DNA from 3 places in the Xenorhabdus sp. XBWT genome. Region 3 is predicted to be linked to each of the others. Evidence: predicted binding sites of a transcription regulator. Region 3 holds the regulator's gene; each other region holds the start of a gene.
The links. Region 3 encodes Fur, which represses iron uptake genes when iron is present. Its sites were predicted from a motif close to ATAATAATGAGAACNACTATCAA; they were not measured.
Positions count from the first base shown of each region.

Region 1: feoA (ferrous iron transporter A) is a predicted target of Fur. The motif match lies at 1,921-1,943, and genes of this name have one in related genera.
Region 2: AC5JQI_RS05580 (TonB-dependent hemoglobin/transferrin/lactoferrin family receptor) is a predicted target of Fur. The motif match lies at 2,686-2,708, and genes of this name have one in related genera.

Region 1 covers NZ_CM180990.1:163,525-167,894, reverse strand. Annotated here, with positions in the region: gene AC5JQI_RS00725 (Tex family protein) at 1-537, shown strand, start outside; gene AC5JQI_RS00720 (pyridoxamine 5'-phosphate oxidase family protein) at 1,050-1,577, shown strand; gene feoA (ferrous iron transporter A) at 1,973-2,200, shown strand; gene feoB (Fe(2+) transporter permease subunit FeoB) at 2,313-4,370, shown strand, end outside.
Region 2 covers NZ_CM180990.1:1,231,573-1,235,942, forward strand. Annotated here, with positions in the region: gene AC5JQI_RS05575 (sigma-70 family RNA polymerase sigma factor) at 1-169, opposite strand, end outside; gene AC5JQI_RS05580 (TonB-dependent hemoglobin/transferrin/lactoferrin family receptor) at 305-2,614, opposite strand; gene AC5JQI_RS05585 (YtxH domain-containing protein) at 2,937-3,458, shown strand; gene AC5JQI_RS05590 (GNAT family N-acetyltransferase) at 3,643-4,080, shown strand; gene betA (choline dehydrogenase) at 4,185-4,370, opposite strand, start outside.
Region 3 covers NZ_CM180990.1:1,345,111-1,349,480, reverse strand. Annotated here, with positions in the region: gene AC5JQI_RS06130 (GlxA family transcriptional regulator) at 1-201, shown strand, start outside; gene ybfE (LexA regulated protein) at 410-700, shown strand; gene fldA (flavodoxin FldA) at 876-1,409, shown strand; gene fur (ferric iron uptake transcriptional regulator) at 1,586-2,035, shown strand; gene AC5JQI_RS06110 (beta-N-acetylhexosaminidase) at 2,143-4,370, opposite strand, start outside.

The sequences.
Region 1 (4,370 bases), 1.2 Mb from region 3:
ACAACAGAAAAATTTGGTATCCCAACCGTCACCGACATTCTGAAAGAGCTGGAAAAACCGGGGCGCGATCCACGTCCTGAATTCAAGACTGCCACATTTACCGATGGCGTTGAGACAATGAATGATCTGCATACCGGCATGATTCTGGAAGGCACCGTTACCAACGTGACCAACTTCGGTGCATTCGTAGATATCGGTGTCCATCAGGACGGCTTGGTGCACATTTCTTCCCTGTCTGATCGCTTCATTGAAGATCCACATACTGTGGTCAAAACAGGCGATATCGTGAAAGTGAAAGTGATGGATGTTGACCTGAACCGCAAACGCATTGCATTAACCATGCGTCTTGATGAACAGCCCGGCGAAACATCGGCACGCCGTGGTAGCTCTCAAGGTGGTAATCACCAGGAACAGCGCAACGGTCGCAACGGGAATGGCAGAAACCGCCAGCAGACCTCCCGTTCTTCAGGTTCTGCTTCTATAACCAACAGCGTCATGAGTGATGCACTGGCTGCCGCCTTTGGCAAAAAGCGTTAATCTCAATTAATGACATCCTGAACTGGCTCACAAAGCCAGTTCAGGATGAAATAAAATAGGGTCTGTGCCCGATAGATCTCAAGAAACAGCGCTTATACCTGTCGTCTTTCAAGTTGCAGCTTTGTTGGCTGCGCTCACTCACCCCGGTCACATAGATAATCGTATATTTATAAAAACGGTGATTGGAGTGATTAACTAATTATGACATAAAGAAAACTTAAATTTCGTCAGAATTATCTTCAATAAAAACCATAATATTCATAATGATGAACCTATTTATTTATAACATTACAAATTTAAATGGGTTATAGTAGGTGCCTATTCTCACTAATACTTCGTATAATTCATTCCGCAATAAATTCCATGAAACCATAACTTATTGAATGTAATAAAACATTATCAACTGAAAAACCAATATGTTCTACATCCAATAAATTTCAAATTGCAGGTAATTCAATAGTCATTTGAAAAATAAAGGATATAAAGAACAACTTAACACTGTAGAGGAAAACATGAAAAAATACATCCAAAACAGTTTTGACTTACTCAGCAATATCCGTTTCTTTAATCTTTCCACTCATGATCCGGATGCAGACTCAGTCTGGTCATCAACGATATTTTATATTCCCAAATATAATCCATTGACGCTGATCTGGTATTCAAAACAAGAGACTCGACATTCACGGGAACTGTATAACAGTCCCCGTGTAAGCGGGACAATATACAGTAGTCAGGTTCTGCCTGATTCATCGTTGGATCTGGCTGGTTCTCAGTTCATTGGCTATGCCCGCCAAATTTCTGACGGGCAGTTACAGGAAACCTATGATTACTTCTTCCTGAAAACCTATCCCGATGAAAATATCAGGAAGAAAAAAGCCCGTCCTATCAGCGATTATCAAGGCAATGCACCCCGCCGTTTCTATGAGTTGGAAATTCAGGCCTGGTGGGTATACGATTCGGATGCCTGGAGCCAGAATCAAGATGATGATCGTGTTCAGGTTCCACTGAGCGAGTTGCTTTCATCTGCCAAAATTCAATGACAGATAAATCGCCAGTGAAAATAAAAAACCATTCAATAAATTAATGAAAAAATAAAAATCAACAAGCTCCGTTTATTATTCGGGGCTTGTTGCAGCAATAGATCCTCCCCCATACCCTGTTATCAATTCTAATGACTTATCCATAAAATGAATTTTCCGAAATTTATTAGACACTGAACATCGTCATTTATTTTCAAAAAATCACCATTAATTTGATTAATATCAATTTGTTTCATGTCAATTCAGTGATAAATAACTCGTATTGATATTGCCTATTATTATCATTAATAATCGTAATTAATAATCACCGCCATAATTTTTTCTTGTGAATTTCCCTTTATTGAGGATAATAATTCTTATAATCACTTCTCTTTTCAGTTTTAACGGAGAGTTATATGTCATTTATTCCAGAGCGCAGATATAAAATTCTGGGATTTTCTCCAGATATTAATCCGGCTTATCGACAAAAATTGTTGTCAATCGGTGTCCTGCCCGGAGCAACATTTAAAGTTATTCGCATCGCCCCGTTGGGCGACCCAATACAGGTCGAAACAACCAAATCTAATCTTGCTCTTCGTAAACAAGATTTAGAATTACTTATGTTAGATGAAGCTCTGGACTAGCGAGGCTCAGGGTAAAGCATAAACAGGGTTCAAAACAGCCCCGGCTTACTCACCTCTCTCATCTCACATAACCGGATACAGAAGTATCGCCTCCTGATAGGCAGAAAGTATGATGAAACAATTAACCATAGGTCTGATCGGTAACCCCAATGCCGGCAAAACAACGCTTTTTAATCAACTCACAGGCTCGCGACAACGGGTAGGGAACTGGGCCGGTGTCACGGTAGAACGCAAAACAGGCCACTTTACCACCCATGACCATCAAGTCGAACTTGTCGATCTCCCCGGAACCTATTCTCTCACAACAATTTCGGAACAGACCTCCATTGATGAACAGATTGCCTGCCACTACATTCTTAGTGGCGAAGCCGATATGTTAATCAATGTAGTTGATGCATCGAATCTAGAGCGAAACCTTTATCTTTCACTTCAATTGATTGAGCTGGGCATTCCCTGCATCATTGCGCTGAATATGCTGGATATCGCCCAAAGCCAGCACATCAATATTGATGTCGCGGCATTGGAGCAACGCCTTGGTTGCCCGGTTATACCACTGGTTTCTACCCGTGCCACAGGGATCGATGTACTAAAAAAAACCATCGATAATTATCCGCAAAAATCTAATCCGGTGCAGGTCAAATTTCCCGATGCATTATTGCAGGAGATCTCCCTCCTTTCCGACCAGATTGCAGACAAATTTAACCCACAGCAACGCCGCTGGCTCGCTTTGCAAATACTGGAAGGCGATATTTATGGTCTTGAAATTTCAGGACTGACTCCGGCAAATCAGGCTGAAAGCAAGACCCGGTTGCAACAACAGATTGCAGAACCAGACCTCATCATTGCGGGTGCCCGCTATGAAGCGATTAACGAAATTTGTTTGTCCGTCATTGATACCCGCACAGCGACACCAAACAAACTGACCCGAGTGTTAGACTCTGTAATACTGAATCGCTGGCTGGGTCTTCCCATCTTTCTGTTTATCATGTATCTGATGTTTGTACTTGCCATCAATATTGGAGGAGCCTTACAGCCCATCTTCGACGGAGCATCTTCCGCTATTTTCATTGATGGAATGCAGTGGCTGGGCTATACACTTCATTTCCCGAATTGGCTGACCGTTTTCCTCGCCCAAGGCATCGGCGGGGGTATCAATACGATGCTGCCACTGGTTCCCCAAATTGGCATGATGTACCTGTTCCTCTCCTTCCTTGAAGACTCTGGCTATATGGCACGAGCAGCGTTTGTCATGGACAGGCTGATGCAGGCAATCGGGTTGCCGGGGAAATCTTTTGTGCCCTTAATCGTCGGCTTTGGCTGTAACGTACCCGCCGTGATGGGTTCAAGAACTCTGGATGCCCCGCGCGAACGTTTGATTACCATCATGATGGCTCCGTTTATGTCCTGTGGTGCAAGACTGGCTATCTTCGCAGTTTTTGCTGCGGCTTTCTTCGGAAAAAGCGGTGCGAGTATTGTGTTCTCACTGTATATGTTAGGAATTGTTGTCGCCATTCTGACCGGGCTTCTCCTCAAACATACCCTGATGCGGGGTGAAGCATCGCCATTTATCATGGAACTGCCGGTCTACCATGTGCCTCATGCCAAGACTTTGTTGCTCCAGACCTGGCAACGTCTGAAAGGCTTTGTGATACGTGCGGGTAAAGTCATTGTCGCAGTAAGTATGTTTATTGGTGCCCTGAACAGTTTCTCTTTCTCTGGTAAGACGGTGGATAATATCAACGAATCAGCATTGGCCTCGGTGAGTAAAGTGATTACACCAGTATTGGAACCCATCGGTGTACATCCCGATAACTGGCAAGCAACCGTCGGGCTTGTAACTGGGGCAATGGCAAAAGAAGTGGTGGTTGGCACCCTGAACACCCTGTATACCGCAGAAAACATCACTAAACAGCCATTTAATCCGGAGGAATTCAACTTACTGGATCAATTGGAAGATTCCGTAGCGGAAACATGGGGCAGTCTGAAAGAGACCTTTACCCTGAGTGCACTTTCCAATCCGATTGAGGCCAGCAAAGGTGATGGAGATATGGATCGCAGTACCATGGGAACAATGAGTGCCAAGTTTGGCTCTGCCATCTCCGCTTATAGTTACCTGATTTTTGTACTGCTGTACGTCCCTTGTGTTTCCGTCATGGGAGCCATTGCCCGT
Region 2 (4,370 bases), 110 kb from region 3:
TGAGATCTGATGACTGCATCAGTTTGATGAAAATTTCATGAGCGAGGTCTTCGGCATGATTTGAATAAGCACTGTTTTTTCTGATCCAGCAGCATAACCAAGAGTAATAATCGGAATAGAGTTGTCGGGCAATTTCATTATGCCCAAGTGTGTGTTTTTGCACCGTCATGATTATATTGCCTAGTAGGAGGGGTAAGGATGATAATAATAATTATTTGTATTTAATGGAGGGAAGTCAACGCCACATTTCAGATCTAACCCCCTTAATTTTTAAGAGGGTTAGGGATTAAGTAGTTAAATGCAGTTAGAATTGCTGCGAAATACTGAGCTTGTAATTACGGCCAATACCGGAAACTGCTTCTCCTAAGTAAGGATAATAATCACGATTGAACAAGTTATCGACGGTGATACGTGCTTCAAAACCATTCATGAAAGTAGGACGCCAGCTCGCAAACAGGCCGTGCAAGGCATAACCTTTACTTTTAGGTAATGCCCAATATCCAGCCATTGGATCATCATCCACAGGTGAGCGATCTTGTTTGCGGACAAATTCTCCTTTCCATCCCATCTCCATCTGCAATTGTGGGATTTTGAAACCTAGCATGGCATGGACAGAGGTCGGCGGAATTTCCGTAAACCAGGTTTTATGGCCTATCCATGGGTCTCTCATAGAAGTATCACGCTGACCGCGGATAGTAGAGAAAGATAATTTCCCGAATAGTTTGCTGCTGTTGTAGAAGGTTTCAATTTCCAGACCTTCGATGGTATATCCCGGCAAATTGCGGTAGTTTGACAGGTTTTTTTCACATGAACTGCTGGAGCCACTTTTAGTTTGAACTTTACAGTAAATCCCTCGTCTTTTGAAGATTTCATCCTTACCACGGTTACGGAATAAAGTGGTACGAATTTGCAGGCTGTCATCCTCAAACATCAGATTATCGAAATCAAGAATTGCGCCGAATCGTACTCCTGTCATCCTTTCAACATCAAGGTTACGGCTGGAGCCAGTGAGGCTGGTGAAAACTGATTGAACCTCATATTGTTCATCAATCAATGGTGCCCGCCATGTACGGCTGATATCTGCAAACAGGGAAATATTTTTGCTGGCTTGCCACATTACACCCAAATGAGGCGACCAGCCAGTATAAGTTACACTGCGGTAGTCATGGTTTGCTTCAGGTGATTTGTTGTTAAATCTCGGTGCCTTATTCTCTTCACCAGTATTTTTGATATGGTCGTAGCGGACACCCGGAATTACAGTTACACTCCCCAGTTTCAAAGAATCCTTAATATATAAGCTGTAAGCTTGCTGACTACCGGCTGGCATATAGCTAGGTTGATAATAGCCATAATTGTACTCTGCTTCATTTTTCTTCCCCCTGTCAAACATTAAAATATCGCTATCCTTTTTATGCCAACGTGTTCCCAGCAATAATTCATGCTCGATTATGCCTGTTGAGAATACACTCTTATTCTGGATTTCCGCGCTATTATCGATGTAATTAACCCAGCTTTTATTGCCCATTAATCCGCTGAAAGTATTAGCAGCATTTTCCGGACGGCTATCGTCTTGTTTGGTTTTGGAATACCCATAAGTCATCGTCAGATTTAGCCATCGATTGTCCTCTGGCGCGATATTCCACTTAGCTGTGTAGTTTTGATCAACTTGTTCACGGAAGACCAGTTTCCTTTTCCATGCATCATCCCAGCCATATTTTTTTACCTCGGCAGCCGATGGAACTACCATTCCATCTCGTTTAGCTGCCCATGGTTGCCAACCATCCGATTCGGAACGCATAGCAGACAGGCTTATGGTATGGGTATCATTGAGGTAGAAGTTGGTTTTTAATAAATAAGATGTTTGGTCGTTGTGTGAAAACTCAAAACGAGTACCATCAGGGCGTTTAATATTATGACCATCGCGCTTACTCACATAGAGTAACCCATCTGCAAAACCATCAGGATCTCTGCCAAACAGGGCACCACTGCTGATCCATTGTCTGTCATTGGTGTGATAGCTTTGTTTGATCAAGCCTCCCCAGTTTTCATCAGGCCTCAGCAAATCATTGGCATCCTTGGTGACAATTTTAACAGATCCACCAAATCCACCATTACCATTCAGTAAATTGTGCGGCCCTTTATCAATATCTATGCGTTTAACTAACTCTGGCTCAATAAAGATAGAACCCTGACGATATTTCTGGAAACCTTTTGGGGCATCATCCAGCGTGACTTTTACATCTTCATTTGCCCCCATCCCCCAAATGTTTAATGTTTGCCCGCCAGGACGCGGAGATCCTGACATCGAAACACCCGGCAGTTGATCGAGCAATTGAGCAATGTTATCAGCTTGTGTCCGGTCAATATCTGCCTTTTTAAGTACTGAACTGCCCGCATCATTGCTATTGTATAAACTTTCTACAACAGAAAGTGTGGATAGTTTCATCACTTCACTTTTCTTCTCAGGTTCTTGCTCAGTTGAATTTGCAGTAGCATAAACAGAGCCGGAAAATACAGCACCCAGCACTAATGTTCCTGAGACTGTGCTGGTTAAAATTTTCTGAATCATGGTCACGAGTGGGCGTTTTTCCAATTTTTGACTATTATTTGCCATAAATTTCCTGAAATATGATCAAGTAAAGTATTTTCATTGTTATAAGTCATCTGAGAAACTAAATCGGGCAAACAAAAATGAGAATTATTTTTATTTGTGGATTTTGTTAAGCAGTACGGTGATAGCTTTTATACCCAACCAACAAAGCTAGCAGCTTGGAAGACGACGGGTATATTTTATAAATTGTGTGATCTTTATTCATTGCAGTTGATTGAAATAATTGTTTATTTCGTTTCACCTTCTCAATCGCTGACTATGTCAGCAATGAGATCAAAGTGCTTATTACTTAAGTTAAATTTCTGTAAGTACAAGGGGTTAGTCAATGAAGAAGAAAATTTTTGGTTCTTTGATAGTGGCTGGTTTCGTAACACTGATTGTGGGTTGTGATGATGCGTCGAAAAAAGCCGAAGATGTTGCTCAGCAAGCTGAAGAAAGTGCAGTACAAATGAAAAAGGATGATGAACAAAAAGCGACGAGTGTGATGGATAGAACAAAAGAAAAATCACATGATATTAAGGAAAATACTCAGCATGAAAGCCACGGCATGGTTGATAAGTCTAAGGATGCGCATGGCGGAATCAGTAATTCTGTCAGCGACATTGCCGATCAGGCGAAGTCAAAAATGGCTGATATGCAAAATGAAGCCACTAAGACAGCGAACGATTTGATGGACAGTATGAAAACCAAAACGGGAGAGCTAAAAAATCAGACCGCTGACAAGCTTAATCAGCTTTCAGATGGAATAAAATCGAAGACGGAAGATATGAAGTCTGAGGCCGATAAAAAAACGGATGATTTGACCAATAGTCTGAAAAGTAAGGATGATAAAAAAGATGAAGATTAATTTATCAATGTGATTTCCTGTCAGTATGAAAAATGATTTAATATTGGAAGGGTGATCTGAAAAGATCACCCTTATCCTTACATAAATTAAGCTAAATATTCTTTCTATTACCCTAACTTGACTTAATCTATCTATTTAAACATAGGTCAGAGTTTACTCTGAGAACCACATTCAGGACATAATAATGAAAATAAAACACAGCTTAGGAAGACAGAATTCTGAAGTAATTCAGCAAGCATTCGACATCCGCAAACAGGTATTTACGGATGAACAGGGATTTGCGGCTGAGATTGATATTGATGAGTATGATGATATTGCTCTGCATGTAGTGATATATGATGATGAAAAGCCGATTGGTGTATTACGGGCAATTCTGATGGACAATAATATGCTTAAAGTCGGTCGTGTTGCGATATTAAAGGGTTATCGTGGTCGGGGAATTGGTCGTAACATCGTGGAGTTTATTGAAGATTATGGGCGCAAAAATAGCATTACGACTATTAGTTTATCCTCACAATGTCATGCTCAACCATTTTATGAAAGCCTGGGTTATCAAGCCCATGGTGAAATTTATTTAGAAGAGGGCGCGGAACATATCTTTATGACATTGGATTTGGTCTAAGTTAGTTGAATATCAATACGGGAAAAAATGACGATGTAAAAAATATTACAATATATTTCAATTTTCCCGTATTGATGGTTTATCACATTTTTATGTGAATAAATTTATTGGTGATTATTTTTCGTCAATTGACGAACTGGCGTGTCATTGGCAACATAATATTTCGCCTGACTACGTGGCAGGGGGGCAATTCCCCGAATTCTATCGGCGATTTTTTCTGCCATCATAATTGTTGTGGCGTTCAAATTTCCGGTAATGATGCTTGGCATAATAGAAGCATCAATAACACG
Region 3 (4,370 bases):
ATCGCCACAGGAAAAACACCAATCCAGTATATCCAGCAGATCCGTTTGTCACAGGCAAAACTCTGGCTGGAAAAATCCCAAAAAACCATTGAAGAGATCAGCCATGAAGTGGGTTATGAAGATACCCGTTATTTCAGGGAATTATTTAAACGTTACAATGGGCTGACACCAAAAGAGTATCGCCAGAAATATCACCATTAAGTTTTTTTCTGCCAACTAATTTTGCACTTTGCAAATAATTAGCAACACTAATAAATGATTTGATTTTCTTACCCGCATGATACGAAAAATGCTTACATCATAAATGTTGATTCTAACAATCTCCCCCATCAACCAGTAGCGACACGCGTCCAGCTAAGGTATTATTGCCCGCTATATTATTGGTACACGCCCTTTATCAATTGAATTTATGGCAAAAGAACAAACTGATCGCACCACACTGGATTTGTTCGCAGATGAACGCAGGCCAGGGCGACCTAAAACAAATCCGCTGTCCAGAGATGAGCAGCTTAGGATCAATAAACGTAATCAGTTGCGACGGGATAAAGTCAAAGGACTGCGTCGAGTAGAACTCAAGCTCAACGAAGATGCTGTCTATGCACTGAATCATCTGGCAAAACAGCGCAATATTAGTCGCAGTGAGCTGATTGAACAGATGCTGTTAGCTCAACTGGCAGAAAAAAATCACCTTGCCGATTAACTGATTTTACTCAACAGCAATGAAACGCTATCACCACACAAATCTGACAGATTTGTCATGGATGTTTGGTCAAAATAACGCTTTTCATTTTATTAAAACTAACATTTTTCCTGCTGATTTCAGCGCAATGTGCATAGGCTTAATGCACATATAAAACAAGAGGTTAACCCATTTTATGGCAATAATAGGTATATTCTTCGGCAGCGATACAGGCAACACAGAGAACATCGCCAAGATGATCCAAGAAAAATTGGGCGGTGCTGATGTTGCTGAAGTCCGCGATATTGCCAAAAGCAGCAAAGAAGACATTGAATCCTTTGATATTCTGCTGCTTGGCATCCCAACTTGGTATTATGGTGAAGCTCAATGTGATTGGGATGATTTTTTCCCGACATTGGAAGAGATCAACTTTGAAGGAAAACTTGTTGCTCTGTTCGGCTGTGGTGATCAGGAAGATTATGCAGAGTATTTCTGTGATGCTATGGGCACCATTCGCGATATTATTGAGCCTAATGGCGCCATTATCGTAGGCCACTGGCCGACCGAAGGATATCACTTTGAAGCCTCTAAAGGCATGGCCGATGACAATCACTTTATCGGTCTGGCCATTGATGAAGATCGTCAGCCAGAATTGACTGATGAACGAGTTGAAGCTTGGGTGCAGAAAATCAAGACCGAAATGAGTCTATCAGAGATTTTGGGGGCATAAGTTTCCCTTTCCCGCAGGATTATTCTTGCATAATGTGTCATGATATCAGGTCTGGCATGGTTTTCATTTTGAATATCCATGCCTATAATCAGCAACGTGAAACAGAATTATGATTCCCTCACGATACACCTAAGTATCATAATTTCACTTAACTCAAGTTACAGGACTGAATCCGCATGACCGACAACAATAAAGCATTGAAAAATGCTGGACTTAAAGTAACACTTCCACGACTAAAAATTCTGGAAGTGCTACAGGACCCAGAATGCCATCATGTCAGTGCGGAGGATCTCTACAAAAAACTGATTGATATCGGTGAAGAGATTGGCCTCGCCACTGTCTATCGCGTGTTGAACCAGTTCGATGATGCCGGCATTGTCACTCGCCACAATTTTGAAGGTGGTAAATCGGTTTTTGAACTCACTCAGCAACATCACCATGACCATCTGATTTGCCTTGATTGCGGTAAAGTCATTGAATTTAATGACGAGTTTATCGAAGAACGTCAGAAAATCATTGCTGACCGTTATAAAATTAAGCTTTCAAACCATAGCCTTTATTTATACGGTCACTGTGCTGTTGGTGATTGTCGCAAAGATAGCGCTCTGCATGATGAAAATTCATAAAAAGTAAATGTAATAGAGAAGTAATGATGTAATTTGCTTTTGGTATTTCATTTAGTTTGAATAGCAATTGCCGATTAGCTAAGCTAATCGGCAGTTCGCTTTATGCGTTAAAATTTTACTTCTTCTATCCGGCTAAAACGTTTCCCATCGGTACTGACTGAGCGAATTTTCACATTATCAGTGACATAGGGGCGCTGCCTGTCATCGTAAACCTGCCATGTTTTGCCATCATCCAATGAATACTGGATAACAACACCCGGAAATGCAATATTGGCTTCAAAGACTCCCCCAACAATTCTGCCACCCGGCACAGGCAAACGGTACGAAACATTGGCCTTATCCAATTTAGCCAGTTCATTCTGCCCTATCAGATTGGCAAAACGTACCCAGTCATGATGAAACTCAGCCATATCGACATAACGCGTTATTCCGCCTTTAAATTCTCTTCCCTGCTGATAATCCAACTCCCAACCCGCTCGATGCCATGCCCGTTCCGCCAACGGCAGTAAACGCGGATAAATCATATATTCCATCTGTTCATCCGTTCGTACTGTTTCACTCCACAATTGCCCTGACATTCCATAAGCACCCTGCCAGCGTTTATTGCTGTGGGCATTGAAGTTATTGCCGTCGCGATCTACCGATGTTTCTGCATTTTGTGGCAGGTTATTCGGAGCAAAGCTGAAAATTTTCTCCTCATCATTAAACCGAGTTGCCCAATAATAACCACGCTCTTTCGGATTAACTTCATACGGCATATCGACATAGACATAATCAGGATTGGAAACAACGACCCGATAACCTTTATTTGCCCAGTCATTCACCGAATCATAGCCCCCCCAGTAGAGGGTATCCCAGAAGTTTACCGCAATATGTTTAGTGGCGAAGTCTTTGGCTGATTTGGCGTGCTTCAAGCCGTCCTGCCATGCCTGCATTGTGTCAATACCGTGAGTATTGACGATCTTACTGACTTCAATGGCAAAGTAGCTGGCGAGTTCATCAACATCTTTAATCACACCCTTCGCTATCATCTTCTGGCAAGCCTTGGATTTAGCCCACGGTTTGTCTTCGATTTTTTTGTTAATAATCCCTTTTCCCGGCACAATTGGACCGTCTTTATCCTGATACCCTGCGCCCAAACGAATATTTTTTGCTTCATCCCCACCAAAGTGCCATGTAGTTAACGGCAATCCGGCTTCTTTATGCATGGCAACAATTTCGCTTATTACCTTATCGATAAATTTCTTGGAGGAATCCATGCACGGATTAAGGTAACTCCGGCGATCGTAAAACTGTACGGATGTGGTGTTTGAGGTATCAGTCGGATCAAGCAAACGATATTCACTGGCTTCTTGTTCTTTACCCTGTGCCATTAACCTCTTATAACGCGCTTCCATTGATACAACAGCGGCACGGGCATGAGCCGGAATATCAATTTCCGGGATCACTTCTATCTGGCGAGCTTTAGCGTAGTTCAGAATATCAATGTAATCCTGACGACTGAAATAACCGCTGCCCATGTTATTGTTATTCGGCCCAGATCCCAATTGTGGCAATACGCATTTAGTCTCGCTTAGATCATGGCAGCGCTGGCTACCAACTTCTGTCAGTTCCGGTAAGCCGGGAATTTCCAGACGCCAACCTTCATCATCACTCAAGTGGAAATGGAATTTGTTCAACTTGTAGTTAGCCATTTGATCGAGCAGACGCAAAACGGCTTTTTTGCTGTGAAAATTGCGCCCTACATCAAGGAACACGCCACGGTATTCAAATCTCGGCGCATCTTTTGCCCTCAATGTGGCTATTTTAGGTGTGCCGTTGGCGGGCAATAAGGAAAACAGAGATTGCAGACCATAAAAGACACCAGATTGATCAAATGCAACTATCTGTGCTCCTTTGGTTGTGATTTCCAACGAATAAGCGCCCTTTATTCGCCAGTTACCGGTGAATTTGTTTGCATTAATTTGAGTCGCAATATGATAGCCGTTATCCGCTAATGGAATATGATGGGATTTGAAACGGTCTCTGATCACCTTAATAGATTTATCACCCACCCCGCCCAATTCTAATTTCACGCCCCGGGATAAATCGACATCCTGAGAATGAATGGAAAGTTCTCTCGGTGTGGGGATAATCTGTCCACGCAGTTTACCCTCGCTCGCTTTTACCACCGATTGGTTTTTCGCAAAACGATTTTCAGGTGTCATCAGAGTATTATGATCTTCCGTGATACGTTTCCACAGCTCACCTTCCAGATCAGATAAATATTGACTGATGTCTTCTGTATCGGTATTCGCCAGTATCTTAGGGACGGCATCGCCGGAAGTCGCATACC